Regions from separate parts of the Rossellomorea sp. DA94 genome, predicted to be linked through region 2. Evidence: riboswitches for the same ligand, from Rfam matches in the RefSeq annotation. Region 2 holds a riboswitch; each other region holds the start of a gene.

Region 1 (10,421 bases), 1.3 Mb from region 2:
ACCCCTTGGTAATCTGGAAGCTAGAGGAGGATAAAGAAAGTGAGCCATTGTTAAATTGATGAAGCTCCCTACTAATAAAGAAGGAACGATTGTGATGTAAAAAGAAGGACTCAGGATAAAAACAAAGGGCAAAGCTGCCAATACACCATTCCCTACCAGAAAAAGCGCAGCTGCCAATACACGATGCCCACATGAAAATACATAGCCGAAAAGCCAGACAAGGAGAGCCATTTCCACGGCAATGAGAAAATGGAGCGGACCGAGGGGGAAACCTGCATACAGGCTTGAAAGTATATGTCCTCCCCCTGCCACCAGCGCTCCCTTCCTTCCATTGTATAAAGAAGCGATTAATAATGCCGGCATACTGTCAAGGGCAATGGTCCCGATGATCGCCGGAATCTTCACCATTCCTCCAATGGCAGCAAAAGCCAAAAACAATGATAGTAACAAAATGGACTTTAAACTACTACTCATTGTGTTTCTGAATTTTACGTGTAGAGAATACGTTGGCACTGCGGAGGTATTCAACGTCTTTGACACTGCTTCTGTGATTGATCACGCGTGCCAGAGCAAAGAAGTAGTCTGATAATCGATTGATGTATTGCAACGAAACTACCGGAAAGTCGGGGTCTGCCTTTGAAAGGGTAACCATGCATCTCTCTGCCCTTCTCGCAACGGTCCGTGCAATATGAATACTCGCAGAAGCTTTTACACCACCCGGCAGTATGAATTTTTCAAGAGGTGGAGCTTCTCTGACCAAATCGTCTATTTTTTCTTCCAAAGCGAGGACGGAATCCATTTGAAGCTTGCTCCCTCTCTTTTTTGAGACATTGGATAAATCTCCCCCGCAGTCAAAGAGTTCATGCTGAATTGTAACTAAGTCCTTTACGATATCGTCAAAGCGCTCATGATTTAATTCACAAATAGCCTGACCAACGAAACTATTGACTTCATCTAGTGTCCCGTATGCTTCCACCCTGATATCGTCCTTATCGACCCTACCCCCGATTAAACTTGTCTGTCCTTTGTCTCCTGTTCTTGTGTATAGTTGCATTATTATTTCCTCCCTTACCCTTTTATTGATGTAGCCATGCCATACCAAACAAGCCATACCTTATGCGACTTTTGGGCAAGGTCCTGATAAACCCATCCCGTCACATCTCTCCATTCCCTTGAAATGTGATCGATAGGTACAATTCCTTTCCCTATTTCTGATCCGATCCAGATCACTTTTCGTTCTGGATATTCTTCTTCCCACTTCTTCAACTCCTCCATCCGTTGGAAGAATTCTTTCCTAACGTAACGGTTTCCACGTAAAAGGGCAGATCGAACGGCATACTCAAGCCCCTCCAACACGAGGATGGGCTTTGATGGATGGACTTCTTCCAAACCTTCTGTAAATAACCGGACCCATTCTGTGTCGCTTCTCTTCAAACCAAGATGCTTTCTTACCCATTGGCCCTTGCCATTAAAGGAACCTCCCGTAATGAAGTACAATTCTGGTCCCTCCAATCCTCTTCTGTTTTCCAACCCAATTCGTATCCGTTTCCGTGGAAGACCTCCCAATCCCAAAAAGATCTATGATCACTTTTGGGGGATAGAGAAGTTAACAGGTGCCGAATGACTCCACCATGGGTTATGACTGAGTACCGATCCCCATTAAGTGAATCGATTTGTCCTTTGATTTGCTCCCAGGCAACTTCGACTCGTTTTATAAATTGATGTATCCCTTCCCCTCCTGGAGGAGATTTAGAGGGATCGGTTAACCAATACTGATACTCTTCATTTCCCTTCAAATCCTCGTAGGTCAAGCCTTCCCATTTTCCAAAATGTAATTCTCTTAACAGAGGAGATGAAATGATAGAGGCTTCAGGAAACAAAAAATGCGAGGTCTCCAAACATCGGTTTAGGTCGCTTGAAAAACATCCCTCATATGGCTTGTAGGATCGCTTTATCTGTTTAAGCTTATCGATTCCTTTTCGTGATAAGCTCGGGTTTGACCAACCGATGTATTTCCCTCTCTCATTTGCATCTGTTAAACCATGTCGAATAAAAGCAATAGCCATATAGTCATCCATAAAATCGACTCCACCCCTTCTACACTTGATCCGACTGTGTCACCAGTCATGCCTCCAAACCACTTTATGCTTTTCGAGTGAACAAACAGGCAAAATCCGGCCGTTACAATTGTGAAGGCAGCATAAAGAAAAAGGCTATTCAGGAGGACGCCTGCCACTACGATCCCTATCAAAGAGGCCAGCATCCACAAAACATCGTTCCATTTCGTATCTTTACTGAAGCTATACCCCATACCGGATTTATGGGCAGCGGGGATAAGAATGAGACTCACTCCCATGACGATACGGCTGAAAATGGGGATCGACAGCAGAACCAAACAAATCGTAGCAGTATCAGAATAGCGGACGGATTCATATATAAATAAAAAGCGGGAGGAGAGCAATACCACTAGAGATAGGGTACCAAATGCACCGATACGGGGGTCTTTCATGATCTCTAAACGCTTCTTTAGATCCCGGTAGGAAAAGTAGGCGTCGCTTGCATCCATATAACCGTCCAAATGAATTCCACCGGTAAGGAGAATAGGCATCACCCAAATATAAAATGATAATGCCAATGAGCTCATGGGTGTAAAGGATGCCAGTAACACATAACCACTTGAGAGAAACATTCCGATCAATAAACCCAATAAAGGAAATGTGCGTACCATCCATCTCATTTCACTTTTTCCAAGCGAGAATTCTTTTCGTACTGGAAGTACTGTAAAAAACTGTATATTAAGGAGTAGACTCTTTACTAATCTCATTTCATTGAAATCCCTTTCTTCATAACCGGGATTCCAACCATCATATCGATCGCTATATACGACTTCTCCACCAATCTTCTATGTAATCTTCCCAGCGTCCTTTGGAATTGGAGTATTTCGTCTGTTTTCGGTGGAATATCATGAAATAATTCATTACTTACAACAAGTAATGCTTTTACTCTATCTGCTAATTGAATGACAGATTCATAGATACTATCCTCTACATACCTTCCGCCCTCCATATCCCCATTGAACAATTCGTTTGTCAGGAGAGTCGTGAGACAATCTAATAGAACAATGGCATTGGATGGTATAGTATCGACGATATCACCGATAGCCAGTGGCCTTTCAATGGTCGTCCACTTTTCATGAGAAGATCGGCGATCCAGTCGGTGTTTTAAAATCCTGTTTTCCATTTCCCGGTCCGTACTCACTCCACACGCAAGATAGATCAAGATCTCATTCGATGTTTTCAGTTCCGATGCAAGCTTTTCTGCATAGGAACTTTTCCCGCATCTAACCCCTCCGGTTATAAAAAAAAGTCTTCCCATGCGAAAATGTGCCTCCTTACGATGAAAGCCCTCTTTTTAACCCATATAACGTTGGATGGCTTTTTTTGTTACTTCATATACTCCTTTGCCGATCAACTTACCTATCGGAGTGATCGGTCCTGCAAATGGTTCGAGCTCCCCTTTTTGACTGGAAGCAATCAGAATGCTGTCTGTAGGCGTTCCGGTTGCAAGGTTTCCGTTTCTTTTGTCCCTTACTTCCATATCATTCAGTGCTTTTACCTTTGCCTCCGTGGAAGTGACGAGGGCTTCGATATAGGCCTCATCAGATAAATTCCCATTAATGAAAACCCAGGTATTGATCGTACCCGGTTTAGAATCAATATCATATTGAAAGCTCGTTGATACATCCATGGCATTTCCGACACCGGCGGTCACGATGACGAAAACCGATTTCCCCATCATCTCAAAACGCTCACATATCATGTTAGACAAATCGAGAGCCGTCATCATACCGACAGATAAAGACGGATCCAGTTCTTTCGTAATGAGAAACTCCTTCATATCTTGTTTGTAATCCCGGCAGTCATAATCAACGGGTACCCGTCGGTTCATGAAGTGAGAGTACCAACCAATTCCCGCTCCGATAATACCCGAGGACATACACTTCAACGGGAAAGGGGCAGAATAAAGGATGCAATCTTCGTTCAATGTCATATACCTTTCATCTAATAGCAGGTTTTCAGTGAGGGATCCTTCAGGCACGATTACCATTTGAGGTTTGGCCACCAAAGGATGAGCCTGTTTCTGGACCTTTGTTTGATAGACTTCTTCGATATGTTCTTCTTTCAACACTTCTTCCGGATGATGGAGAAGTTTCGTTGTGCCCTGGTCCAGTAAGAGTAAACGGTCACAGTATAGGCTAGCTAAATTCAAATCGTGAAAAATGGCCACGACCGTTAATGTCCCCTGATCTGTTTGACTTTTAATCAAATCCAATAGGGACTTCTGGTAGGAAAGATCAAGATGATTAGTGGGCTCATCCAGAAGGAGGATGTGAGGTTCCTGGGCTAGAGCCTGTGCCAGGAACACCCGTTGTCGCTCACCACCTGACAATTCATGCAGGTATCGGTTCTGAAACGCAGAAATTCCCGTCTGCTCCATCACTTTGTCCACCATCTCTTTGTCCCGGTCGGTCGTACCCTTAAAGAAACCTTTCTGGTGAGCATATCTTCCAAGCATCACCGTCTCCCTCACTTGATACGAAAATGCTTCAGTCGATATCTGGGGCAATACCGCGACATGGGTAGCCAATTCTCTCGAAGAAAACTGATGAAGCGGCTTCCCTTTCAAGGTAATCACTCCATCCATTAAAGGAAGGAGACCCGTCATGGCTTTCAGTAACGTCGTTTTACCACTTCCATTTGGGCCAAGTATTCCAAAGAACTCTCCCTTGTCAATATGAAAATTCATGTCTTCCACGATCTTTTGATCGCCGTATCCTACTGACACCCCGTTTACATCGATCATGATGAAAGACCCCTTTTCTTTAAAAGAATATAAGCAAACATCGGTGCGCCGATCAAGGCGGTGATCACTCCAATCGGAAGTTCGGTCGGAGCGATGATCGTTCTGGAAAGCAGGTCGGCGAGAACAAGGAACCCTCCTCCTACAAGGATTGATAGGGGAAGGAGATGCTTATGATCATGTCCGATCATTCTTCGTAGAAAATGAGGAACCACAAGGCCGACAAATCCGATCGTTCCGGACACGGCCACTGCTGCCCCCGTCAGGATGCTTCCGGCAATCAAAATGATCAGCTTCCTTTTTTGAACCGAGATACCGATATGACGGGCCTGTTCCTCCCCGAAGCTCATGCCGTTCAATTCCTTGCTGTTCAGTAGGAGCAACACCACCCCAATAAGGAAGAAAGGCAAGATGATCGCAATGTAATCCCACCCTCTCATGGATACACTTCCAAGAAGCCAGCCGATGATCTGCCTCAGTTCCTCACCTGTGAGTGCGATCATCAAGGAAATCACCGAGCCCAGAAACGAGCTGAAGATGATTCCTGTCAGTATAATGGTTTCGACCTTCATGGTCCTTTCAACCTTTTGTGCGAACCATAATACGAGAAATACGGTGATGATCGAACAAACAATACTGAAAAAGGGAAGCGTAAACTTCCCGATGAAAGGGATGCTCCAATGAAAAAACAATGTGATGACCGCCCCGACCGATGCACCTGATGACACTCCCAATGTGTAGGGATCAGCCAGAGGATTGCGTAACAGCCCTTGAAAAGAAGCTCCGGCAATGGCTAAGGAGCTGCCGACCAATAAAGCCAACAATACTCTTGGAAGCCGGATCGTATAGACGATGTTCACAAACATGGGATTAACCGTATCAGGCATTTGAAAACCGAACCACTTATAACCGACGATGTATAGGATATCCATCGGTGGAATGGCTATTGTACCGATCGAAACACCTGCAAGCACCGCCGTGAGTATAAATAGCCCTGCCAATCCGTATGTGATCCCTATCTTATTCTGCAAATACCTCTGGATAGATCGACTTTGCAATTTCCTCTACTCCTTCAACCAATCTTGGACCTGTCCGTGTGACTAAATCAGAATGGACATCGTGAACATCCCCATTCTTAACTGCCGTTACATCTTCCCATCCTTTTCTTCCCATTATCTGTTCTTTCGGATTTTCACTGTAATAACCATATGTAGTGATGATTGAATCAGGGTTAGACGAGATGACCGCTTCCTGGTTCACCTGTACCCAGCCTTCCTGATCGCTCATGACATTTTCAGCATTGACCATAGATAGCATTTGATCGATGAACGTGTTCTTACCTGTTGAATAAATGTCAGGGGAAGGGGAAACTTCCACATAGACTCTTTTCTTTTCCGTTACTTCACTTGCTTTTTCCTGGATGGATTTTAAATCTGATTTCATTTCAGAAACAACGGAATCTGCCTGACCTTTTTTACCGACTAGTGTCCCGATGTCCTGAATTGTGTTATATACTTCTTCAAAGCTTTTAGCGTCTTGAACGATGAATACGTTCACCCCTGCATCTTTCAGTTGATTCAAACCTTCTTCTGCTGACTTTGCTGTGGATTCATGGGCCAGGACCAGGTCCGGCTCTAAGCTGACGATTTTCTCTACGTTAAACTCCATTCCACCGATCTTCTCTTTATCGGCGGCTTCTTTCGGGAAGTTATCAAAGTCTGACACTCCGACGATTTCCTTATTGAGCCCAAGCTCGAATAAAATCTCCGTATTACTGGGAATTAACGAAACGATATGTTTAGGTTGTTCTTCCAGGGTGACTTTATTATCAAGTGCGTCAGTCAATGATAAAGGATATCCGGATTCATTTTGGTTTACTTCTGCTGTTTCCTTTTTCTTCGTTTGTTCCCCGTCATTCGTTCCGCATGCTGTCAGGAATCCGATGGCTACCAACAATGCAAGTAAGGCTTTTACTGTGTGTTTCATTTCTTTTTCCCCCTGTTGATTAACATTTTGACAGACAAAAAAACATCTCCAGTGGACTAGAGATGTTGTGTAAGATGCATATAGGTTTATATTCAAGTGAACCATGCATATTACACCTTTCTATCCGCGTAGAATTGGTGCGCTTAAAATCAGGCAGGTCTCCTGGCTCATGGTCATAGTTTGCTGATACCTTCCCGTGCTTGTTTGCACAGTGGTAAATGTTCAGCTCACTACCATTTACAGTGGCGGGACCGCGTTGGATTTACACCAACTTCCCTATTAAGAAGCTAAGAAGATTCACATCTTACACTTCACCTGATTTCGTAACGTATGAAATTGTTCCGTACAAAGGAATTATACACAAATTCCATCCGTTAGGAAATGAATTTTAATGAATTTGTTGAAAATTGTAGAAAACGATTAATCGTAAAGTCGGCACAGCTGAAGCAGACAAGCTATTTTGATTGTTCCTTTTAAGCTTTCATGGTAGAATCTGTTCAAGCTATTGCTTTACTGCTTTAGAGGAGTACATATGGTACAGGAGGTTTGCTAAATGAATGATAGAGAAGTCGCTACTTTTGCAGGCGGATGTTTTTGGTGCATGGTAAAGCCGTTCGATGAGCTTCCGGGGATTATTGATGTCGTATCGGGATATTCTGGAGGTCATCTTGAGAATCCTTCATATGAGGATATTAAAGCCGGTGGCAGCGGCCATTATGAAGTGGTTCAGATCACCTATGATCCCGCTCTGTTTCCTTATGAAAGGCTATTGGAGTTATACTGGCCTCAGATTGACCCGACTGATGACGGGGGTCAATTCCACGATCGCGGTGAACAGTATCGAACAGCTATCTTCTATCACAATGAACACCAGAAACAATTGGCTGAGGATTCAAAAAACACGATAGAAGGAAGCGGGCGATTCAAGAAGCCGATCGTCACCAAAGTCCTTCCTGCCTCAACCTTTTATCCGGCAGAAGAGTATCATCAAAAGTTCTACAAAACGAATCCGGAGGAATACAAACAAGATCGCGCAAAGTCAGGGCGCGATGAATTCATAGATGGACATTGGAAAAACAAATAGTGGCATGAAAAAAACTTCTTTCGCCAAACTAATGGCTAGAAAGGAGTTTTTTTATGAAGAAATCCGACAAGGCGAAAGATGATAAAGAACAAGTGATAGGATTCTCTGGACCGGGAAAAGTAGTTAATTTCTTTGACCCTTATCCTGATGAGAAGGAAGAAAACGCAAATAACTCAGATACCGTCGATCCCCATCCATCCCAATGAGACATTAGCTAAAAAACGCGCTATGCGTATCATGGGTAAATATTATGGTTAGAATGGCGATACAGCAGAATTTTGTCAAAGAAGGTGAAAACAAATGTATTTCTGGATTGTCGCATTGGGCTTTACCATTTTCCTTTTTACGAGAATTCCGACAGTGAAGAATTCCGTTCATGTACGGAATAGTTATCTGGTCAAGAAATGTTCCATCATCATTCCTGCAAGAAATGAAGAAAAGACGATCGAGAGGCTTTTATCCAGTATTCGGATGCAGTTCATACAGCCATTGGAAGTCATTGTTGTGAATGATGGATCAACAGATCAAACGAAGGCTATTGCCTTAAACGAGGGTGCAATTGTAATTGATGCACCCCCTTTGCCTAATGGATGGAACGGAAAATCATGGGCATGCTGGAATGGAGCGAAAGAGTCTAAAGGAGAATTCCTATTGTTTGTGGATAGTGATACCTGGCTCGAACAAGCAGGTCTGTTAAAGATATGCGAAACGTATAAAATGCAACAATGTCAAGGAGTATTGACCATTCATCCGTTTCATAAAATGGAATCCTTTCATGAAACATTCTCCATGCTGTTTCATTTAATGGTGTTTGCCTCAACCAGTATCACCCATCTCTTTTCATGGTTGTGCACGCCTTCAGGCGGTTTCGGGCAATTTTTCTTATGTTCGAGGGCCGTTTATGAGCGAGTCGGAGGTCATGAAGCCATCAAAGGGGAAATGGTGGAACATTTTGCCTTGAGTCAATGGGCGAAGAAATGCGGGGAATCGGTAGAAGCGGTAAGTGGCAGGAATGCCATTTCCATGAGGATGTATGGGGAAGGAATAGGTGATGTATTCAACGGGTGGTCAAAGAGCTTCGCTTCAGGAGCTAAGTCGACAAACATCCTACTCCTAGGGCTTTCTTCTTTGTGGATGGCTTCGCTTATTACGCTGGTCATTCACGCACCGGAAATGATTTGGGAATATCCCTATTTATTTATCATCCAATACATCCTATTAGGGGGTTATTTCTATTTCTTAGTGAGAAGGATCGGTAATTTCAGCGTGTTCGAGACATTATTATTTCCGGTTCACATCCTATTTTTCCTAGCGACCTTTATTCATTCATTTTTGAATACCTTTTTCAGGAAAAGGACCACTTGGAAAGATCGTTATGTATATATAGAGAAAGGAAAGAACGAGAAGATGAAATGATCCTGTTAGTGAATATCACTTCATAAATATAAACCTGCACCACCTGCCAAGTCACCACATTTTTGAGAATGTTACAAATCATACATACATTTCTATGAATTTGCGCATTTTATTAATAAGAACCGAGGAAGTCCTCCACGAATGATAAGCCGTTAATCCCTTGATTTGCTCGGTTCCCCCTTATTCCGTCACTTCTTCCATAAATAAAAACGGCTCATTTGTATCGAACTTCCCTGACATTTTCCGGACGGGAATATTTCTTCCCCTGACCCATTCCTGAAAGTCCACCACCAATCCATCGGAACTTTCCCCGAAGCCGATTAAGCATCTCAGTGATGTACATTGAAAGATACATGTATGAATCGTCCCTGCCCAAGCATCATACGCTTTCTTGAAAATCGGGCTGTCTCCCCGGTTAAACAGTTTGAATGCCCCATCTATGGTTAATTCCTTTTCATGTACTGAATGTAACAGGTCCAGCCTTTTTTGAGAGTCCTTTAAATAATGTCGGTTATCCTTTTTCATATGATTCATTTGAAAATGGTTGGTACAACTTAATGTTGAATGGTGATACACCCCTATTCCCCTCGGGGAAGCTTCTACCACAGCAGCTTTGCCACCTTGGTCATATAAAGAATAGTTGAAACTGTGTCGGTGAGGCAGCCTGCGCAACACTTCGATGGCCTCGTCTGTATTCTTACATGTGTCCAGGAGGATGCGGGCGATTGTCGTACAAATGAATCCATCTCCCGGCTTTATTCGATTCACGAAATGAAAACCAACAGCCAATCCTTTTTCGTTCAACCCGTCAATCCGTCCGATTCCCCTTCCTGAAAATCCGATAGATGCATAGCCCCCCGCCGGCTCGACGAGTAACAGCCGGCCTTCATATGTTTTCGGGTGATAATCATAATTCCTCACGTATATACCGTCTTTTGCCAATGACGAACATCCTGACTCCTTCCATTCCTGTTGAAATCCCGAATATTCATGTATGGTATCTTCCAATGACCACTGTAAACCATGGGATAGTCCAATTAATTCATCCCATAATCCGGGTGCAAATTGCCGGAGT
Region 2 (10,421 bases):
CGAACGTCCAGGAAGAACTATCCCTGCTCGGGGGGACGATTGAATGGGATTCCAAAAAGGATACAGGGACGGTATTCACTGTCATCCTGCCGAAATCACACACAAAGGGGAATAGGTATGATTAACGTTGTCATTGCCGAAGATGATTTTCGCATTGCACAGATACATGAAGAATTTCTTGCGAAGAATGAGCAGCTGACATTAGTCGGTAAAGCGATGAATGCTAAGGAAACATTGACCATTCTTGATAAACAATATGTTGATTTGCTATTACTTGATGTATATATGCCTGATCAGCTTGGTACTGAATTACTGCATAAAATACGCTCTGATTATCCTTCCGTTGATATCATCATGATCACGGCTGCGAAAGATAAGGCTTTTTTAGAAAAGGCACTCCGGTACGGTGTCGAACATTATTTGATCAAACCGGTGACACTGGAGAAATTCCACGAAGCCATCACGTCTTATCTCCAGAAAAAAGTGATGCTTGATTCTGCTGAAGAGGTCAATCAGCAGATCTTGGATCAATTCTTTGGGAAGGAAAAAAAGAAAGCTGCTGAAAAAAGATACGATCTTCCGCCTGGCATCGATTATTTGACTCTTCATAAAGTGACATCCATCCTGCAAGAGGAAAAAGAAGGGATCACCTCGGAAAGAGTCGGCGAAAAGATGGGGGCATCCCGGACAACCGCACGGAGATATCTAGAATATCTGGTGGGGATAAAAGATGCCACTGTCGAGCATGTCTATGGGATCGTCGGACGTCCCGAAAGAAGATACAAAATTGGAAGTGAGAATGCAGTGAAATAGTTTCCGGGAGAGATTGTGTCTGCCACATCGATGTAAGTGATCACTTACATCGATGTGGCAGACTTCTTTATTTGCAGAAGGCAGGAGACCTGTGAACAAAATGAACAAAATCCCCACAAGTTTTTTAAAACATAATATTTTGGAAACGTTTACATAGCCTCATTTGGCAACTAGGATTAAATTAACGTATTTCACCTTTTTTACAGGGGATGTTTACGGTGAGTACAAACAAGATAAAAGGGGTGCAGAAAAAATGAAAAGGTTTGGCTTCGTATTGATTATTTGTGTAATGGCATTGATGACAGCTTGTTCCAGCTCTGCTTCGGGAGATAAGGAATTTCCGTCAAAGAATATTGAAATCATTGCACCAGCTTCTCCAGGCGGAGGCTGGGATTTAACAGCCCGTTCTGTCCAGAAGGTTTTGCGTGACAACGACATTGTGGATAAAAACATCAATGTCATCAACAAACCGGGCGGAGGCGGAGAAGCGGGATGGAAGTATCTTGAGAAGAAGGATGCCCATCATCTTGCAATTAATTCAAGTCTGGTACTGACAAATAAATTATTGGGACAAAGCGATCTATCCTACGAACAATTCACGCCGATTGCGACACTGGCAACAGAGTGGCAAGCTCTTACAGTCCCTGTGGATTCAAAGTATGAAACGGCAAATGAATTGCTTGAACAAATGAAGAAAGACCCTAAATCAATTAAAATAGGGGTCGGTCCTGGTCTCGGGAATGATGACCACCTGTCGATTGTACAGGCCGCAAGTGAGAAGGGGATCGATCCTACTAATCTTGACTTTCTTGTCTATGAAGGCGGCGACGTCGTGACGGCGCTGCTCGGGGGACATGTGGATGCAGTGACGACTTCCCTTTCAGAAGTGAAAGAGCAATACTTGGCAGGGAAGCTTAAAATTCTTGCGGTATCTTCTGAAAAAAGGCTTGAAGGGCTGGATGACGTTCCAACCTGGACGGAAGAAGGAGTGGACATGGTGTTCCCTCACTGGAGAGGCATCATGGGACCTGGTGATATGACAGAAGATGAAATCGCCTATTGGGATGATAAGATCGGCGAAATGGTCAAAACGGATGAATGGAAGAAGATGCTTGAAAACAATGACTGGGATGATTTTTATAAAGACAGCAAGGAAACGAAGGAATTCATGAAGGAACAGGAAAAATTATATTCCGATTTAGTGGAAAACTCCGGGTTGAAAAATTAAAGTAAGTGACGGTTGGGAGACGAATGAGTGTCTCCCACCGGTCTACTCTCTCAAAGGAGGTTGAAGTGCATGAGAGCAATCAAACTCGGGATGCCGATTTTTTTAATTCTTTTAAGCTTCTTTTTTTTAATAGCATCCATCAATTTGCCCAAGGCAAATCTCGGGAATCCAAACGGTCCGCTCTATTTTCCTGTCGGTTTAAGTGTATTCATGCTGGTATTCAGTGCGGTTTACTTATTTCAGGAGTGGAAGAGCCTTCAAGTTCATAATGAAGATATCAAGCTTCTGCTGAAAGGGAGAACGCCGAAATTGATTGCCCTGACTGTTTTATACGGAGCTGTTTATGCGTTCATATTTGAACGGATCGGATTCTTATTTTCTACTATTTTATTTTTGGGTGCTTTACTATTTACAGTCAACGCCAAGAAATATGTTGTGAATGTGATAGTGGCAATCAGCTTTTCTTTTCTATCATGGTATGCATTTAGCGTTTTATTAGGAGTCAGTCTTCCATAGGAGGTGCACTAGATGGATTTTAGCAATTTTATGCAGGGGTTAACAACTGCGTTGGAACCAATCAATATTATGTGGGTTGTCATCGGAGGATTTCTAGGGACGATCGTCGGCATGCTCCCCGGGCTCGGACCGGCAACTGCCGTGGCTGTCTTGATCCCGATTACATTCGGTATGGAGCCCGTCAGTGCCATCATCCTGATGGCTGCTATTTATTATGGGGCGATGTACGGGGGATCGAGGAGTTCGATTCTATTAAATACACCAGGTGACGGTTCAGCCATTGCTGCCACATTCGACGGGTATCCGATGGCTCAGAAGGGTGAGGCAGGACAGGCCATGGCCATATCGGCAGTCGCGTCTTTCATCGGCGGGATGATGGCCGTCATCGGATTTATCTTCCTTGCCGAGCCGCTGGCAAGCTTTGCCCTGAAATTCGGTCCTGCTGAATACTTTTTATTAATGCTGCTGACTCTTTCGGCGATTGTTGCTTTATCGGTAGGGAAAATGGTGAAGGGCTTCATCGCGATGTTCCTTGGGCTGATGCTCAGTACGGTGGGCATTGATACTCAGAGCGGCGTCTATCGATTCACCTTCGGAAGCTCGCATTTAAGTGAAGGAATCGATTTTCTAATCGTGATCATCGGTGTATATGCAGTCGGGGAAGTTCTTTACAATTATTTGACGATCGATCAGGAGAAAAAAGAGAAAAAGAAAGTCGGTAAGATCTGGTTTACGAAAAAGCAGTGGAAACGCTCATTATGGCCGATTTTAAGAAGCGGACCACTTGGATTTGTGGTTGGTGTCCTTCCGGGAGCCGGGGGATCGATCGCATCCATGATCAGCTACTCAACAGAGAAGCAAATTTCCAAACATCCTGAAGAATTCGGGAAGGGTGCAGTAGAAGGGCTTGCAGCACCTGAATCTGCTAATAATGCAGCCTCTGTCGGAGCGATGATCCCGCTGTTGACGATGGGTATCCCAGGTTCGGGGACAACTGCTGTCATGCTTGGAGCCCTGGTAATGCTTGGGATGAAACCTGGACCGCTTTTGTTTGAGAATGATCCCAATACGGTATGGACGCTGATCAATAGTATGTTTATCGGGAATATAGCCCTTGTTATTATTAATATTCTGCTTGTCGGTCTGTTAGTGAAAATACTGGATACGCCTGCAAAAGTGTTGTATCCGGTCATTGTGATTCTTGCATTTATCGGAACCTACACGCTCAGTTACAGTGCAGTGGATTTCTTCCTGTTATTAATTTTTGGAGTATTCGGTTTATTTCTGAAAGTCATGGATTTTCCGATTGCCCCGCTTGTTCTGGCATTGATCGTAGGAGCAGATATGGAGCAGAACTTCAGGATGGCCGTTCTTTCGTCAAATGGCAGCCTCGGTATCTTCTTTGATACACCGATTGCCATCGCCTTGGCTATATTGACGCTGTTATCACTGTTTTATCCATTGCTGATCAAAGCATTTAAAAAGAAAGAGAAGAATCCTGTCGACCCTATTTCAAAAGACATGTAAGGAAGAGGGATATTTTATCACAATTATTCTGAAGGGTCAGGATTGATGTCGGGGACTGTTTATGGGAAACAGCCGGTTCTTCAGCTGCCCGATATGCCCTAGGTAATAAGCAGGATTCAACGATCATTCACTGACAGTTATTGATGAAAAGGAAAAGTCACCCCATCGCCGGTGGCTTTTTCCTTTGATTGAAAGATGGGAGTAATCGTCATGAAAAAACAACTGTTACTGGTTATCACGTTTCTATTATATGCCTTATTCTTTCTCCCATTTTTTGAGTGGGATGAAACATGGAAGGCTATCGCTGCACTCATCATCATTCAGATCCTCTGGATCGGCAAAGTCTTTCCACTTGCATTCAGCTCGCTGCTACTCATTCTGCTGATTTCGTTTCATTTTTTCAGTTATGAACAGACATTGAGTTATTTCAGTTCGGGTATCGTTTGGCTCTTGTTTTCTACATTCATTATCTCAGCTGCATTCATTAAAACAGGTCTGGCAAGCAGGGTATCGCTTTATACGTTAAAGCTGTCTGGAGGGTCGGGGAAAGCGTTGATTTTCATTTCGTTTCTGCTCATGACTGTCCTGTCTGTCCTGATACCGTCGAATGTAGGGAAGGGCAGCCTGTTATCATCGGTACTCGACAGCCTGATGAAAAGTCTGCGAAAAATAGCGGATGTCCATTATCTGGGCAAGTCGCTGTTTATAGGGGTTGCCTATCTTGCTGCCATTTCAGGGGCGTTTGTCGCGACTGGGGCCAGTTCCACTATTTACGCTTTCGGGATCCTGAGCGACGTTTCAAGCGATCTGAATTATATAAGATGGTTCCTGATTTTTGGAATACCGGTGCTGCTTTTTATCGTGATATTGTGGGGAATATTCTTAATGATCTTTCCCCCTGAGAAGATTGACCGAAAGCTGTTATTGGCATTGATCGAAAAAAGAATCGGTGAACTTGGGCCGGTCGGCATCAATGAAAAGAAAATCATGTGTATCATCGGGGGAACGTTGATCCTGTGGATTGCACAGCCTCTGCATGGATATTCCATTCCTCAGGTTGGCCTTCTGGGTGCATGTATGACGGTCATTCCTTTGGCGGGAGTATGGAAGTGGGAAGAAGCGCGGGAATCGATTGATTGGGATCTGATGCTCTTTTTTGCCTCCACTCTGATGGTATCGGGGATGCTGGTCAAGACAGGGACGATTGAATGGATGGCAGAAGGGTTGAATACTATACTTACTGGCCGCCAACTCTGGGTGATCATCCTGCTCCTCATCTTATGTACGAGTATTATTCGGATCGTATTCGTTAATATCCTGGGGTTTTTGACCATCATGCTCCCTCTCAGCATCACAATCGGGCACACAATCCCGGGTTTATCACCCATGCAAATTGCCATGCCGGTGTTCCTGGCATGCGTCCCGGGCTTTTTCCTCGTCACCCAGTCCCCGGTTCACTTGATCAGCTACTCATACGGTTATTTTACCGACAAGGATTTAATGCGGGCAGGAATTTGGTCATCCGCAGCATGGATCGCCGTCATCATCTGCTCGGTTTTCTTTTACTGGTAAGACAATATTTATTGTTGAAAAAGGGTATGAACAGCGTGCTGTTCATACCCAAAAACTTATTTTATCAATGCCCGGTTTTTTCGATGTTCCTTCCTCAGAACAGCTGATTTGAACAATCTCTTCTCCTCTTCTGTTTCCGGTATCACTTTCGGCACCGGTTTCGGCTTACCGTTTTCATCCACCGCAACCATGGTAAGGAATGATTCCGTCGTCAAGGTTTTGATACCTGTCAATAGATTCGAAGAGAAAACTTTTACGTACACCTCCATCGAAGTCCTTCCCGTGGAAGTTACAATCGCCTCTAGGCTGAGTGCATCCCCGACAGTTGCGGATGACAGGAAATCGACCGAATCGATCGAAGCCGTGACCACCACAGAACTCGAATGCTTCATGGCTGACAGTGCAGCGATTTCATCAATATATGATAGAACTTTCCCTCCAAAGATGGTTTGCATATGATTGGTATCCGGGGGCAGTACCAATCTTGTCTGTACGGTTCGTGAACGCTCCACTGAAAAAGCTTGTTCCATATTCTCATCTCCCTGCTTCCTTTTTGACGAAATAAAAAAGCATCTTCCTTTTGTAAAAGAAGATGCGGTTACTCCAAGCGAGCGTCCAGGAACCTATGATTTCCTTTGTGACGTTTCATTTGCGCAACACCCTCCTATCTCCCGTAGGACTTTCGTGTTCTTCTCAATTGGCAGGTCTCCTGGCTCAGCGTCTCCGATTTCAAATTCCTTCCCATTTCAAATTGAAACAGTGGATACATATGAAATCTCAGCTTTACAGTGGCGGGACCGCGTTGGATTTTCACCAACTTCCCTTTTAAGGAAATGACCTGAAATCATTTCCACCAATGAGCAATGATTAAATTGTTGAACGGTTTAATTTTATCATAGACTTCCATTGAATGAGGACTATTTATGATAAAATGGGAGCTCCAACCATTTTATTCATCATAGAATGATGGACGTGCTTTTTTATTAAGATAAGTGAGGAATTGACATGACCTACAGTGACCAGCAAAAACTGATTAATAGAGTAATTGATTACATAGATCAACATCTTACAGAGGATTTATCTTTAGAACAGCTCGCCAAAGTATCTACTTATTCACCCTATCATTTCCAACGTTTGTTTAAAGGGTTCATCGGTGAAACCCCTGCCGGATATGTAAAACGGATCCGACTTGAGAATGCGGCACATATGCTGATATATGAGCCTGACATCCCTGTTACAGAAGTTGCTATGATAAATGGATTTGCATCGTTATCTTATTTCACCTATTCGTTCAATGCGTATTTCAACAGTAATCCGAAACGTTGGAGAGAGGGTGCGTATTTAGAACGATTTCCACGGGAATATGTTAATAGCAAGAAATCTAAAACATTCAGCACAAATCCGAAAGCAATCCAAAGCAGAGAATCCTATAATGAATTTAAATGGCTGGATCTTACTGAAGTGAAGGTTGCCGAGTTACCTGAGTGTACTACCATCAACCGTTATTATACAGGCTCCTATACAGAGGGAATCCCTGACACGTGGCGAGATCTCTATCATTGGGGAAATGCAAGAAATCTGATGAAGGGAAATTCACTACTATTCGGAGTCCCAAAGAGCAATCCTTACATTACTCCACCAGATAAAAACAGGTACGAATGCCGCCTGGTAGTTAAGGATCAAAGCTTATCGGGAGATGATGTCAATCATTTTTCGGGAGGTAAGCATGTAATATATGAGTTTCCAAACCCTGTCGACTATGGAGAAAGGGGCATGTTGATTGAATGTTACTCAGAACTATATAGCTATTGGCTGCCACAAAGCGGCTTTAGATATCTGGGGAACCCGGTGGAGCTAGTTGAGGTAACGGGTGTACAAGGATCGCTTGATATAAGATGCGGTATAAAGGCGATCGCTCTGGCCATTGAACCCAATTAATGGAGGAATAGGGATGACAATAGACTTTAATGTGTCTGCGTTTATGGCTGGTGCCGTATTCTATATGATATACGGCGGGATTTATTATTCACTTTTACTCGGTAAAAAAGATCAGGAAAGAACAGGACCGGTGAAATATGTCTTGGCTGTCTTGGTGGCATTCATCAGTTCAGCACTGGTGGGAGTTCTCGTTTATGCAACGAATTCCGGCGGCTTTGCTTCAGGAGCCTTGATTGGTGGACTTGTTGGATTTCTTATATCCATCGTCTATTTTAAAAATACACTATTTGGACTCATGACTAAACGGATGTTTCTAATTGCTGTCGGAGACCATCTCATCGTTTTCACTTTGCTTGGTGCATTGCACGGTTTATTTCTATAGCATATGAAAGCTTGAACTTCTACAGGTTCAGGCTTTTTTATATAAAAATAGGAGATTCGCCTAATTTATTGAAACTTTTTAAGGGTGGGCTCCGTATATAGTAGTGTAGCTAGCACTTTTATTTAAAATTAAATCAGACATGCTGGTTTAAACAAAATGTCGAGAGGGGTTGTCAGAATGCTAGGATCATTGAGTGTGATTGGATTTTTCGTTTTCCTGATTCCTGTTCTGGTTATTGCAGCAATTGTGGGGATCGCCTATTACTTCTGGATGAGGTTCCGCTATCGTACGGCGAAATCGAACCAGGCACTGATCATTACCGGACCGAAACTGGGGGATCCTGAGAAGGAATCGAATATTTTCACCGACCAGGAAGGCCGTTCCATGAAAATCATCCGTGGTGGGGGATACAGATTAAGACGTTTCCAGACGTCCACTCCTGTTAACCTTACATCATTCCAATTGAAACTATCGACACCAAGAGTGTACACAAATGGAGGAGTGCCGATCGTGGCCGATGCCGTGGCCATGGTGAAGGTTGCCGATACCTTGAACGGGATCGCAAACTACGCCGAGCAGTTCCTCGGTAAGGATCAAAAAGAAATTGAAGATGAAATCATCGAGGTGCTGGGAAGTAACCTCCGCGCGATTCTTTCAAAAATGACCGTGGAAGACATAAACAGCAACCGTGAAAAATTCAATGCCGATGTGTCGGAAATCGCCCAGAAACAGCTTGATCTGATGGGCTTCAAAATCACGTCACTCGGTTTGACGGACATAAGGGATGCTGACGAACAAAATGGATACTTAGAAAATCTTGGTCGTCCGCGTATCGCTGAGGTGAGGAAACAAGCTGAAATCGCTGAGGCGAACACAGAACGTGAAACGCGTATCCACCGTGCCCAAACCGACCAGGAAGCGAAAGAAGAAGAATACAAACGCCAAATCACGATTGCAGAATCGAAAAAGGAAAAAGACATCAAAGATGCTGCTTTCAAAGAAGAAACCGAACGCGCAAGAGCGAAGTCCGAACAGTCCTATGAGCTTGAAAAAGCGAAACTTGCCAAGGAAGTAAAAGAAGAAGAGCTGACCCTTCAATTCCTTGAACGTGAGCGCGCAGTTAAGCTTGAGGCGGAAGAATCGAAAGTCCGTAAAACGAAAGCAGATGCAGATTATTACGAAACGACCCGTAAAGCGGAAGCGGAAGCACGTAAGTCGGAAATCGACGGGGAAGCCAAAGCGAAGATCCGCAGGGAAGAAGGGTCGGCCGAAGCCGATGTCATCCGTGAACGCGGTAAAGCAGAAGCTGAATCCCGTAAACTCCTCGCAGAAGCCATGGAAAAACACGGAGATGTCATCATCACCGAGAAACTCATCGAAATGCTGCCGGTATTCGCAGAGAAGATCGCTCAGCCTCTGAACAATATCGATTCAGTCAAGATCATCGATTCAGGTAATGGCCAAGGGGTGCCTTCCTTTGGTAAAAGCATCACAAGAACGATGCTTGACATGCAGGAGCCACTCCGTGAAATGACAGGCATCGATGTTGGGGAATTACTGAAGTCGTATGCAAACAGGACTCAACCGACGCATTACCAGCCTGCTATTTCCGAGTCAGGAGAAAAGGAAGCAGCAGCTTCGAACGAGGTGGAAGAAAAAGAGTTTGAAGAAGCGGGTCAGGGAAGTAAATAAGATAAAAAAAGGTGCCAGGCACGGAATGAAGATTCTGTGCCTGGCACCTTTTAGTGTTGGAAGTGGATGTCAGCTGCTGAAAACTGCGGGAAATTCAACAGACAAACTCATCACCGAATTCAACAGTCAAACAAAAAACAACCAAACCGTCCAACTCCGCGTATCATCCTTCCACACTCACCTCGATATGCCGGCAATCCCCGACATCGAACAATCCTAAGTCCGTCAGCTTCAATTCCGGGATCACGGGCAGAGTGAGGAAAGAGAGGGTTAAGAACGGATTAAAGTCCCCGGAGAATCCCATTTCAACGAAAGCATCCTTCAACTGATGAATTCCCCTTGCAACGACTTCATAGTCCCCTTCAAACATTAAACCTGATATGGCTAAAGGAAGGGAGGCAATGGTCCGTCCATCCTTCACCATGACAAGGCCGCCGTTCATTTCTTCCAGTGCCTTCACAGCCATTAGGATATCCCCGTCATTGGTGCCCGTTGCCACAATGTTATGGGAATCATGGGCTATGGTGGTGGCGATGGCTCCATCCTTCAGTCCGAAGCCTTTGACGATGCCCAATCCAATGTTGCCTGTGTGGGTATGTCTTTCCACGACGACGATTTTGAGGTGATCATGTATGGGGGAGGCTTTGAAGCTCCCGTTTTCTACTTGTACCGTTTCGATTTTTTTATTGGTTCGAAGCTGATTGGGATTAATTTCAATGATATTAGCTTTTTTAGCAGCTCCGATTTTGATTT
Region 3 (10,421 bases), 390 kb from region 2:
GAATTACTAAACATTTATTTTCTTTAATATGGAAAAACACACTCGACTCTCTCTGTATTGTTTATTTGCTGAACTTAATGTGTAAACAATAAGGAGGTAATAAAGCTAAACAACTATTAAGGAGGATGAATGAGTATGAGTTCAAAGAAGGTAGCGATCATTACGGGAGCGAGCAGTGGGATCGGTCAGGCAACGGCAAAGGAATTGGCGTCAAAGGATATCACGGTGATGCTTGCAGCGAGACGGGAAGAACGATTGAAGGAATTGAAAAATGAAATAGAGCAAATGGGCGGAACGGCATATTATCACGTCACAGACGTGACGAACGTCGAAGAAATGGAACAACTTGCGAAGAAAACGGTAGAAGAAGCCGGCCGGATTGATGTATTGGTCAATAATGCAGGCCTCATGCCCCTCTCACTGATAAATAAACGAAAAATCAAAGAATGGGATCAGATGGTTGACGTCAATATAAAAGGGGTACTCTATGGGATATCCGCGGTTCTTCCTTATATGGAAGATCAGAAGTCAGGACATATCATTAATATTTCATCTGTAGCCGGACATAAAGTGATGCCTGGCAGTTCTGTCTACAGTGGAACCAAATATGCTGTCAGGGCGATTACAGAAGGCTTGAGACAGGAAATGAATGCATCACATAACATTCGTACAACGATTATTTGTCCCGGGGCAGTTGCGACAGAACTGACTGAGACCATTACAGACGAAGATATTTTAGCCGCTTTCAAGGATCGGGATATGAAGCCACTGGACAGTGAAAATATCGCCAAAGCGATTTCTTATGCCGTGGAGCAGCCTGATCATGTAGATGTCAATGAAATCATTGTACGCCCTACCCAGCAGGATATGTAAACAACAAGGAGGAAATGGATTTTATGAATACACAATTTGATAAACTTTTCATCAATGGTGAATGGCTTAATGGAAACAGTGAAAAGACAATACCGAATCAGAATCCTTTTGATCATTCTGAAATCGGATCCATTAAAGCTGCCAGTAAAGAAGATCTCGATAAAGCGTATCAATCAGCACAGGAAGCCCAAAAATCCTGGGCAAATGAGCTTCCTCAAACCAAGAGAGCCATTATGGAAAAGGCGGTCTCTGTTGTTGAAGAAAATAAGGATTTAATCATTGAATGGCTCATCAAGGAGTCAGGCAGTACGTATATGAAAGCTGCAGGGGAAGTGACCGTCTCCATTAATAGCATGAAGGAAGCTGCAACGTATCCCTATAGGATGGAAGGGAAAATCCTGCCTTCCCAAGTTCCCGGTAAGGAAAACAGGGTATACAGGGCACCACTTGGAGTCGTCGGCATCATCAGCCCATGGAATTTCCCCTTCCATCTGGCTGTCCGCTCCATTGCGACTGCTTTGGCTACCGGAAACGGGGTTGTCGTTAAGCCGGCTACACATACCCCTGTGACTGGCGGGTTATTATTTGCAAGTATATTTGAAGAAGCCGGACTTCCCAAAGGACTTCTTAATGTTGTAGTAGGAAAAGGGTCGGAAATCGGGGATGATATCGTGACCCACCCCATCCCCCGCTTGATTTCCTTTACAGGATCTACGGAAGTGGGACGCCGCATCGGGGAACTTGCAGGGAAAAATCTTAAGAAAACGGCTTTAGAGCTCGGTGGCAATAATGTCTTTATCGTACTTGATGATGCAGACCTCGATCAGGCTGTTGAATCAGCCCTTTTCGGTAAATTCTATCACCAGGGTCAAATTTGCATGAGCATCAACCGGATTATGGTTCAAAAAGGGATGTATGAAAAATTTGTGGATGCCTTCGTTTCCAGGGTAAAAGAATTACATGTTGGAGATCCCTCGGACAAAAAGACACAAATCGGTCCATTGATCGATCAAAATCAAGTAGACCGGATATTGAAAGATATTGAAAGCAGCAAGGAAATGGGGGCTGAAGTGGCCCTAGGAGGAAATGCAGAAAAGAACTTATTATATCCGACCGTTCTGACCCATGTGACAAATTCAATGCCGATTGCAAAGAATGAAATTTTCGGACCAGTGGCAGCCATCATACCATTCGATTCCGAAGAAGAAGTTGTAGGGCTAGCTAACGAACATCCTTATGGCTTAAGCGGAGCAGTCCATTCTTCATCCATTGAGAGAGCGACGAATGTGGCTCATCAAGTGGAAACCGGGATGATTCATATCAATGACGAACCGGTCAATGACGAGCCCCATATGCCATTCGGCGGAGAGAAAGATTCAGGACTCGGACGTTTCAACGGGGAATGGGCACTCGAAGAATTCACGACGGTGAAATGGGTGGCCGTTCAACATAAAAGAAGGGATTATGGTCCTTTTATTGAAAAGAGATAACAAAAAGCGAGTCATGCCGACTCGCTTTTTGTTATGATTCCTTTATAGCTCATCAAATCCATTGGCATCCGATGTTTTCGTATATTGCCTCGATTTTTGTTCAAAGAAATCGGTCTTTCCCCTATCCACTTCCTGATACGCTATGATCCATTTGAGCGGATTCGTTCTGTACCCCTCGAATGGTTCGTCAAAACCTAATTGCTTCGATCTTTTATTGGCCATGAATTTAATATAATCCTCTACATCACTCATCAGAAGCCCTTCCACATGGGATCCAATGATCTCCCTCCCCCATTCCATTTCGAGGAGCGCTGCCTGTTTAAATGTTTCCATCCCGAACGTACGCAGCTCTTCCGTCTCATAAGAGGGATTTTCATTCAAAACTTCTTTAAATATCTTTTCAAACAATCCGACATGGAGCTGTTCGTCACGATTGATATAATTGATCATCGTGCTCGTTGCGACCATCTTTTGGTTTCTTGCTAAATGATAGAAAAAAGCAAAACCTGAATAGAAGAATAATCCTTCCAGGATGACATCATAAATGATTGACTTTAATAGATTCTGAACAGTCGGTGATTCCACAAATCCTTTATAGCCATTTGTGATAAATTCATTCCTTTTTAACAGAATGGGATCGTTCTTCCAAAAGTCAAACACTTCATTTTGCTCTCTTTTCGACACAATGCTCGATAACACATAGCTGTAGGAATGGTTATGCACGACTTCTTGCTGTGCCAGGATGATCATCAAGGCGTTTAGGCTCGAATCCGTCAGATAATCTGCCACTTTACCCGCATAGTCGGTTTGAACGCTGTCAAGAAGCGCCAGGAGACCTATGATCTTAAGAAAGGATTCCTGCTCGTTCTCAGGCAAAGTAGGGAACTGCTTGATATCTTTAGCCATATTGATTTCAAATGGAGTCCAGAAATTCCCTAGCATTCTTTTATATTTTGGGTAGGCCCAGGGAAACCGCACATCATCCCAGTTTAATATATTGGAACTTTTCCCGTTTACGATACCCGTCGATTTATTTGGGGCCATTGAGTCAATCAGTACCCGCTGTTTCAATTCTTCCATTTTCCCTCTTCCTCCCTAGCTATGACAGCTTTCGCATTCTTCAAAATTGGATACGGACGTAGACCTTACATAATAAGTGGTTTTCAATCCGGACTTCCATGCGTCCAGGTGAAGATCCAGTAAATCTTTAGCCTTGATGTCATTACGCACATACAGATTAAATGAAATCCCCTGATCGATATGTCTCTGCCTCTTTTCGTTCTGTTCCACACTCCAATGTTGATCCACTTGATAAGCGGTCTTGTAATACCAGGTCGTATGCGGAGACAGATCGGGAGCGGTCACTGGAATCTTGTAATCTTTCTTTTCTTCTGAATACTGGAGCCTGAATATCGGATCGATGCTCGCAGAGGACCCCGCAATGATCGAGGTTGAGGAATTGGGGGCTACCGCCATTAAGTACCCATTGCGGATCCCTTTGTCTTTAATCCCATCCTTCAATTCAATCCATCTTTCACTTGAATAGTCCCGCTTCAGAAAATATTCTCCCGTCGCCCAGTCCGAATCCTCGAAATAAGGATAGCTTCCTTTTTCTTTTGCCAGTTCATGGCTTGCGTTTATCGTGTAATAAGCAATCTCTTCATAAAGGGAATCACAATAGTCCACCGCCTGACTGCTTTCCCACTTCAATCCCTTCAGGGCAAGGAGATGATGCCATCCGAATGTCCCTAATCCGATCCCCCTGTACCGCTGATTGGTGATCTGGGCCTGCAGGACGGGAAGGTCATTTAAGTCAATCACATTATCCAGCAGTCTTACGCCTATCGCCACCACTCTCTCAAGCTCATCATCCAGGATGGTCTTGGCTAAAGAAATGGACGCGAGATTGCAAACGACATAATCTCCCGGAGACTTATATGTGACGATCTTCCCATCTTGTATCACCTCTTCTTCCATCACAGTCGCACTCATATTCTGAGCGATTTCGGTACACAGGTTACTGCAATAGATCATCCCTTTATGTGGATTGGCATTCATACGGTTAACGGTATCACGGTAAAACATATACGGAGTCCCCGTTTCGAGCTGAGAAATCATGATGCGCTTGAAGATTTCAATGGCAGGCACCACTTCCCGAGAAAGGGTGGGGTGAGCGACACATTCCCAGTACTTCTCACGAAAAGTACCAGCACCGGATGTTTCGTCATAGAAGTCTTCAAGGGAAAAGCCCATGACTCCTTTCACTTCATGAGGGTCGAATAAATACCACTCTTCCCTCTTCTCCACCTGTTCCATAAACAGATCCGGTAAGGAGACTCCCGTGAAAAGATCATGGGTCCTCTGCCTTTCGTCCCCATTGTTCAACCGCGTATCCAAAAATGGGAAGATATCTTTATGCCATACATCCAAATAAACGGCGATCGCCCCTTGGCGCTGACCCAGTTGATCGACGGATACCGCCGTATTATTCAGTTGTTTCATCCACGGTATGACCCCGGAGCTCACTCCTTTAAAGCCCTTTATATCACTTCCCCTGCTGCGGACCTTCCCTAAATAAATTCCAAGGCCCCCTCCATTCTTGCTAAGAGTGGAAACGTCAGTATTACTGTCATAAATGCTCCTTAAGTCATCCTCAACCGTATCAATGAAACAGCTGGATAGCTGGCCATGGCTTTTTCCTGCATTTGCAAAAGTAGGGGTTGCCACGGTCATATACAGATTGGATAGTGCCCAATACGCTTCTTCAATCAATGACATTCTTTTTTCCTTTTCCTCATTCATGCATAACGTCATACTGATGACCATAAATCGCTCTTGAGGAAGCTCCAGCACTTTTCCATTATGGGACTTTGTTAAATACCTCTCAGCCAGCGTAACGATCCCTATGTAAGTAAATAGTTGATCCCTGTCGAAATCCAGAATGGAACCTAAGTAATCCACTTCTTCCTTGCTATATGAATCCAGTAGTGACGGGGAATAAAGGTGAGCTTCAGTTAATTCTTTGACCATTTCATAAAATGAGCCGGATAGATTCTCTTCTGATTTACCCCTTGAAAATGATATGCCCTCATATAAATCCTTGATGTACAAGGATGCAGCCACATAGGTCCAATCCGGTTCGAGTGCGGTGATACGTTCGATCGCTGTCAGGATCATGAAATGATGAAGCTGTTCACTGGTCCATTCCTCCTGCTGATTTGCATACATGGTGATTTTCTTATCGAAATCTGTGAAATCCAGGTTGGGAAACTGTCTGCTAAGGCTGTGGAGAATCCCTTCCACTTCTTTTTGTTTTACCATTGTGAATGTCATGATTCATTCCTCCCGTTTCTTAATGTGGGAAGGAGTCAAAAAAAGCCCATCCTTCAGGAAGGACGGGCTTTAAACAATACGGAGATATAAATAGACCTGACGCCTATTGTAATCCTCGCTTTATCCTCCCAATTCCCGAAGAAGATAACACGTGTTAAATAAGGCAGGTCTCCTGACTCGCGCTTCACCCTACTCTAAGGCCTTCCCATCGATACGACAGTGGCAGTTCCTTATTTCGTCAGCACATACAGTTGCGGGGACAGCTCCGGATTCTCACCGGATTCCCTTTTAAGTCTCATCAGACACCTTATTTACAGGTTATAATCAATATATAGTTATTAAAATAAAAACAGACACCAAATGTTGTGTCCTTAACTATCATATATGATTCAAAATAGATTTACAAGTAATCTTTTCATTTTTATTTTTGCTCTCTCCGCAGAGATTGGTGTAAATTAGTCAATTACTAAGTTCTGTAGCTCTGTCAACGAGGATGAGCTTTAGGGTGAGGGGAACTGCTTCGCTTTCCACGGACGTTCGGTCGAGCCTCCTCAGCACAGTTCGCTTCCGGGGTCTCGACACGCCCGTTTTTCCGTAGGAGTCTACGCAGTTCCCCTCACCCTCTATTTAAGCTATTGGAGACAGAGCTCAAAAATTTTCGAAACCCTACTACAATAAATAGCATATATTTCTCTTATTAATCAGTGGTTTTCGCTTTTGAATGGATTTGAAGGGGTATACAATTATTACAAAAGGTAAAAGACCATCTTAATGTATTGATTGGAGCGGAAGGTGCTCGACTCCGACGGGAATAGCGGGAAAGCTTGAAAAGCGGAGGTGGCTTGCTCAGCCCCGACAAGCATAAGATGAATGGGCTAAGAAGGCGTCCTTGTGACTTCTTGGACCATTTAGCTTATGACCTCGAGGGGCTAGCCACCGTAGCTGGATCTTGAGACCCCGCAGGGCAAAAGCCCGAGGAGGCTCAACTCACGCCCCGCGGAAAGCGAGCACCTGCAGCGGAAATCAACTACTACTCGCTAATTCAAATTTTCGAAACCTTATCTACAATTAGTCTGGATTATGCTTATAATTATTATTTTCCCTGAAAAGGAAAGAAGATGATGGAATAGTGCTTCCAAACGGACAGTAGTCCGTCTACGTTTACATATATGTGGGTTGAGGGATATGAAGACCATCTCTATAATCCAAATAGAAGGTTGTTTGACAGTATTCTTTGGTCCCCAATATTTTTGATAGGTTGTTTAAATGGAGAAAGACTCGATTTAAACAACCTCTTTTTTTGAACGTATCTATGTAATATTCCTCCTGCTTTATCACTTTAGTAGTAATTGTATTCCCTATATATCAATGTACGGAAGGAGAATATGCTTTATACTCTGTGTTTCATCCAGATTACAATCAATATATTTTAACCTAAATACTTTCTTTTTGCAGGTTTTTCATTTACAATGCCCATTAAGTGATTTTTTTTAGAATCACACCTTAGTTCTGAAAGGAGTCTATTATGAAGAAACTATTAACGACTTTACTAGTAGGATTATTAACAATTGGATTAGCCGCTTGCGGTTCGAATGAGGAGAGCCAAAAAGCTGACGATAAACCAAAAACAGAGGCTTCTGACAAAAAGGCTCAAGAAGAGCAAGCGAAAAAGATGGAAGAAATGCAAAAGAAAATGGATGAACAAAAGGTGGAAAAAGATAAGATCGTCGCCATCGTCAACGACGAAAAAATCAAAGGTGAAGATTTCAACAATGTGTTGACTCAATCACAGATGCAGTATCAACAAATGGGACAGGACCCGACAAGTAAAGATGCTGTTAAAAAAATCAAAGATCAAACCATCGACAGCATAGTCGGTCAAACACTCCTTATGCAACAGGCCGAGGAAAAAGGCTATAAAGCGACGGATGATGAAATCAATAAGCAACTCGACGAAGTGAAAAAGCAATATAAAGATGAAAAGCAATTCGAAGATGCCATGAAGAAAGCCGGATTTACCATGGATGAGCTGAAAACTCAGATTGCTGAAAATATTAAGTACACCAACTACGTTGAAAAAGAAATCAAAGTCGACGAAGTAACAGAAGATGAAATGAAGAAGTTTTATGATCAATATGCAAGTCAACAAGGACAGGACCAAGCAAAGGATGCTCCGAAGTTTGAAGATGTAAAACCACAGATCAAGACTCAGCTGGAACAACAGAAGAAGCAAGAAAAGCTTGTTCAACATGTTGAAGATTTAAAGAAAAACGCTAAAATTGATGTAAAAATCTAACACAAGTCAGAAAGCCGCCTTCTTATGGCGGCTTTCTTTTTTTCTATCTTCCATAGGAGGTTTTTCTCCCTGTGCCGGGGGTATGGTATAAGAACCTATCATTTAAAGGAGGATGTACATCATGACCAAAAGAACGAATCAAAATCCGGAAAATGCCGAGCAGGATCAGGAAAGTATCCTTGATCAGCATGAAAGTGAACAAAATGTCGATCCCATCCCTATCGACGAACTAAAAAAGGACCAGCGTGACGAAAAGAAAAAACACGATACCAAAGACGAATAAATAAACCGCCCTGTGGATGACCCACAGGGCGGTTCTATATTATTCAGCTAACCAATCTGTATGGAAAGTACCTTCTTTGTCTATACGCTGATACGTATGGGCTCCGAAATAGTCCCGTTGTGCTTGCAGCAGATTCGCCGGCAGTGACTCAGAACGATAGCTGTCATAGTAAGCTAATGCACTGGCGAGACCCGGTACAGGAATGCCCAGCTTGATGGCTGTTGCCACTACTTCCCTTGCTTCATCCTGATAATTTTCAACAATCTCTTTAAAATATGGATCAAGGAGCAGATTCGTTAAGCCGGGATCACGATCATAGGCATTCTTGATTTCTCCCAGGAAGCCGGCACGGATGATGCAACCGCCTCTGAAGATCATGGAAATTTCACCCGGTTTAAGATCCCACTTGTACTCATCCGAAGCCGATTGAAGCTGTGCGAATCCTTGTGCATAAGAACAGATCTTGCTCAAGTACAACGCCTTGCGGATCATTTCGATAAATTCCTGTTTATTACCTGTAAACTCTTTATTTTTAGGTCCTCTCAGGATCTTGCTCGCCTTCACACGCTCTTCCTTCATGGCTGAAATAAAACGGGCAAATACGGATTCAGTGATGATGGATAACGGCACTCCTAATTCAAGGGAACTGATGCTCGTCCATTTTCCTGTCCCTTTTTGACCGGCAGTATCTAAAATGACATCTACAAGGGGCTTGCCTGTTTCTTCATCCACTTTCGTGAAGATATCGGCTGTAATTTCAATCAGATAGCTGTCAAGCTCCCCGGCGTTCCATTCTTTGAATATTTCATGAAGTTCTGTTGCACTTAACCCCAGTACATTCTTCATTAAGTAATACGCTTCACAAATGAGTTGCATATCACTGTATTCTATTCCGTTATGAACCATTTTCACGTAATGGCCGGATCCGTCCGGGCCGATATATGTACTGCATGCATCTCCTTTTACCTTTGCAGCGATGGCTGTGAGGAAAGGCTCGACTAAATCGTACGCTTCTTTCTGGCCGCTTGGCATAATGGCAGGTCCGTATAACGCACCCTCTTCTCCGCCGGAAACTCCTGCACCAATGAAGTTGATTCCCTTCTCATCCAGGGCCTTATTACGCCGGATGGTATCTTCAAAGTAGGTGTTCCCACCGTCAATGAGGATATCCCCTTTATCCAGATGAGGAAGCAATGAATCGATCGCTTTGTCCGTAATATTCCCGGCAGGTACCATGATGAGAATTTTACGCGGTACTTCCAGTGATTGAACAAATTCACTTACATCATGTGTTCCAACCAATTTCTTTCCTTGATGCTCGTCCAGTACTTCTTTTACCTTTTCATCCGACACATCATATATAGAAACTGAATAGCCCCTGCTTTCAAAGTTTAAGGCTAGGCTCTTTCCCATCACTCCGACGCCGACTACTCCTATTTGTTGTTTTGTCATTACGATCATTCCTTTCAAGTACGATTATATAGATTACTTCACCGTTATTATTATAATACGAAATAAATTTCCGTGGTGGATTTTTATGAAATAATATTTTTTTATTTCGTAAAATAGGTTAAAATTATTTTCACAGAAGTCTTATAGGAGGTATTCTACCATCATGGATGAGCAGGCTCAACATTGTTTTCCACGAATCCGGTCCCATTACTCTCAGTTCAGTGAAAAAGAAAAGATGATTGCTGATTTTATTATTGCTAATCCTGAAAAAATTATCCATTCAACCATCAGTGGCGTGGCAGAAGATCTCGGAATTGCAGATGCCACCGTCTTCCGCTTCTGCAAACGATTAGGCTTCAAAGGCTACCAGGCGATGAAGATTTCACTGGCTTCTGATCTTGTGGCACCGATCAAGGATATCCATGAAACCATCCAGGAAGAGGATACTGAAGGGGTCATCGCCCAGAAGGTGTTCCGGTCCAATATGAGGAGCCTTGAAGACTCATTGCGCATCATGAAAGAAGACACGTTCCGGCAAGCCGTTGAAGCGATGATTTGTGCAAGGAGGATCGAATTTTATGGTACAGGCGGTTCAGGATTCATTGCCATGGATGCCCATCATAAGTTTCTCCGAACCGGGATGACCACTAACGCTTATAATGACTCCCACATGCAGCTGATATCCGCTTCTCAA

What was found. Region 2 has a riboswitch for cobalamin ahead of P8596_RS06625 (acyl-CoA thioesterase). Riboswitches for the same ligand answer to the same signal wherever they lie in the genome.
Region 1: linked by a shared signal. The riboswitch ahead of P8596_RS13100 (ABC transporter substrate-binding protein) and the one ahead of P8596_RS06625 (acyl-CoA thioesterase) in region 2 are both predicted to bind cobalamin.
Region 3: linked by a shared signal. The riboswitch ahead of P8596_RS08695 (ribonucleoside-diphosphate reductase subunit alpha) and the one ahead of P8596_RS06625 (acyl-CoA thioesterase) in region 2 are both predicted to bind cobalamin.

The regions. Positions count from the first base shown of each region.
Region 1 covers NZ_CP122397.1:2,517,927-2,528,347, forward strand. The annotation lists gene P8596_RS13065 (ECF transporter S component) at 1-474, opposite strand, end outside; gene P8596_RS13070 (cob(I)yrinic acid a,c-diamide adenosyltransferase) at 467-1,054, opposite strand; gene P8596_RS13075 (bifunctional adenosylcobinamide kinase/adenosylcobinamide-phosphate guanylyltransferase) at 1,069-1,497, opposite strand; gene P8596_RS23905 (histidine phosphatase family protein) at 1,449-2,078, opposite strand; gene cobS (adenosylcobinamide-GDP ribazoletransferase) at 2,036-2,824, opposite strand; gene P8596_RS13085 (bifunctional adenosylcobinamide kinase/adenosylcobinamide-phosphate guanylyltransferase) at 2,821-3,375, opposite strand; gene P8596_RS13090 (adenosylcobinamide amidohydrolase) at 3,412-4,863, opposite strand; gene P8596_RS13095 (FecCD family ABC transporter permease) at 4,860-5,918, opposite strand; gene P8596_RS13100 (ABC transporter substrate-binding protein) at 5,881-6,846, opposite strand; cobalamin riboswitch at 6,982-7,180, opposite strand; gene msrA (peptide-methionine (S)-S-oxide reductase MsrA) at 7,400-7,930, shown strand; gene P8596_RS13110 (hypothetical protein) at 7,984-8,136, shown strand; gene P8596_RS13115 (glycosyltransferase family 2 protein) at 8,231-9,346, shown strand; gene P8596_RS13120 (C45 family autoproteolytic acyltransferase/hydrolase) at 9,527-10,421, opposite strand, start outside.
Region 2 covers NZ_CP122397.1:1,255,526-1,265,946, forward strand. The annotation lists gene P8596_RS06595 (sensor histidine kinase) at 1-125, shown strand, start outside; gene P8596_RS06600 (response regulator) at 118-813, shown strand; gene P8596_RS06605 (tripartite tricarboxylate transporter substrate binding protein) at 1,067-2,041, shown strand; gene P8596_RS06610 (tripartite tricarboxylate transporter TctB family protein) at 2,111-2,557, shown strand; gene P8596_RS06615 (tripartite tricarboxylate transporter permease) at 2,570-4,084, shown strand; gene P8596_RS06620 (SLC13 family permease) at 4,295-5,656, shown strand; gene P8596_RS06625 (acyl-CoA thioesterase) at 5,713-6,186, opposite strand; cobalamin riboswitch at 6,339-6,529, opposite strand; gene P8596_RS06630 (AraC family transcriptional regulator) at 6,662-7,594, shown strand; gene P8596_RS06635 (DUF1761 domain-containing protein) at 7,608-7,976, shown strand; gene P8596_RS06640 (flotillin family protein) at 8,154-9,668, shown strand; gene ade (adenine deaminase) at 9,832-10,421, opposite strand, start outside.
Region 3 covers NZ_CP122397.1:1,648,495-1,658,915, reverse strand. The annotation lists gene P8596_RS08710 (SDR family oxidoreductase) at 136-873, shown strand; gene P8596_RS08705 (aldehyde dehydrogenase family protein) at 897-2,363, shown strand; gene P8596_RS08700 (ribonucleotide-diphosphate reductase subunit beta) at 2,406-3,443, opposite strand; gene P8596_RS08695 (ribonucleoside-diphosphate reductase subunit alpha) at 3,459-5,696, opposite strand; cobalamin riboswitch at 5,842-6,021, opposite strand; gene P8596_RS08690 (SurA N-terminal domain-containing protein) at 7,222-7,992, shown strand; gene P8596_RS08685 (hypothetical protein) at 8,114-8,275, shown strand; gene gndA (NADP-dependent phosphogluconate dehydrogenase) at 8,315-9,727, opposite strand; gene P8596_RS08675 (MurR/RpiR family transcriptional regulator) at 9,891-10,421, shown strand, end outside.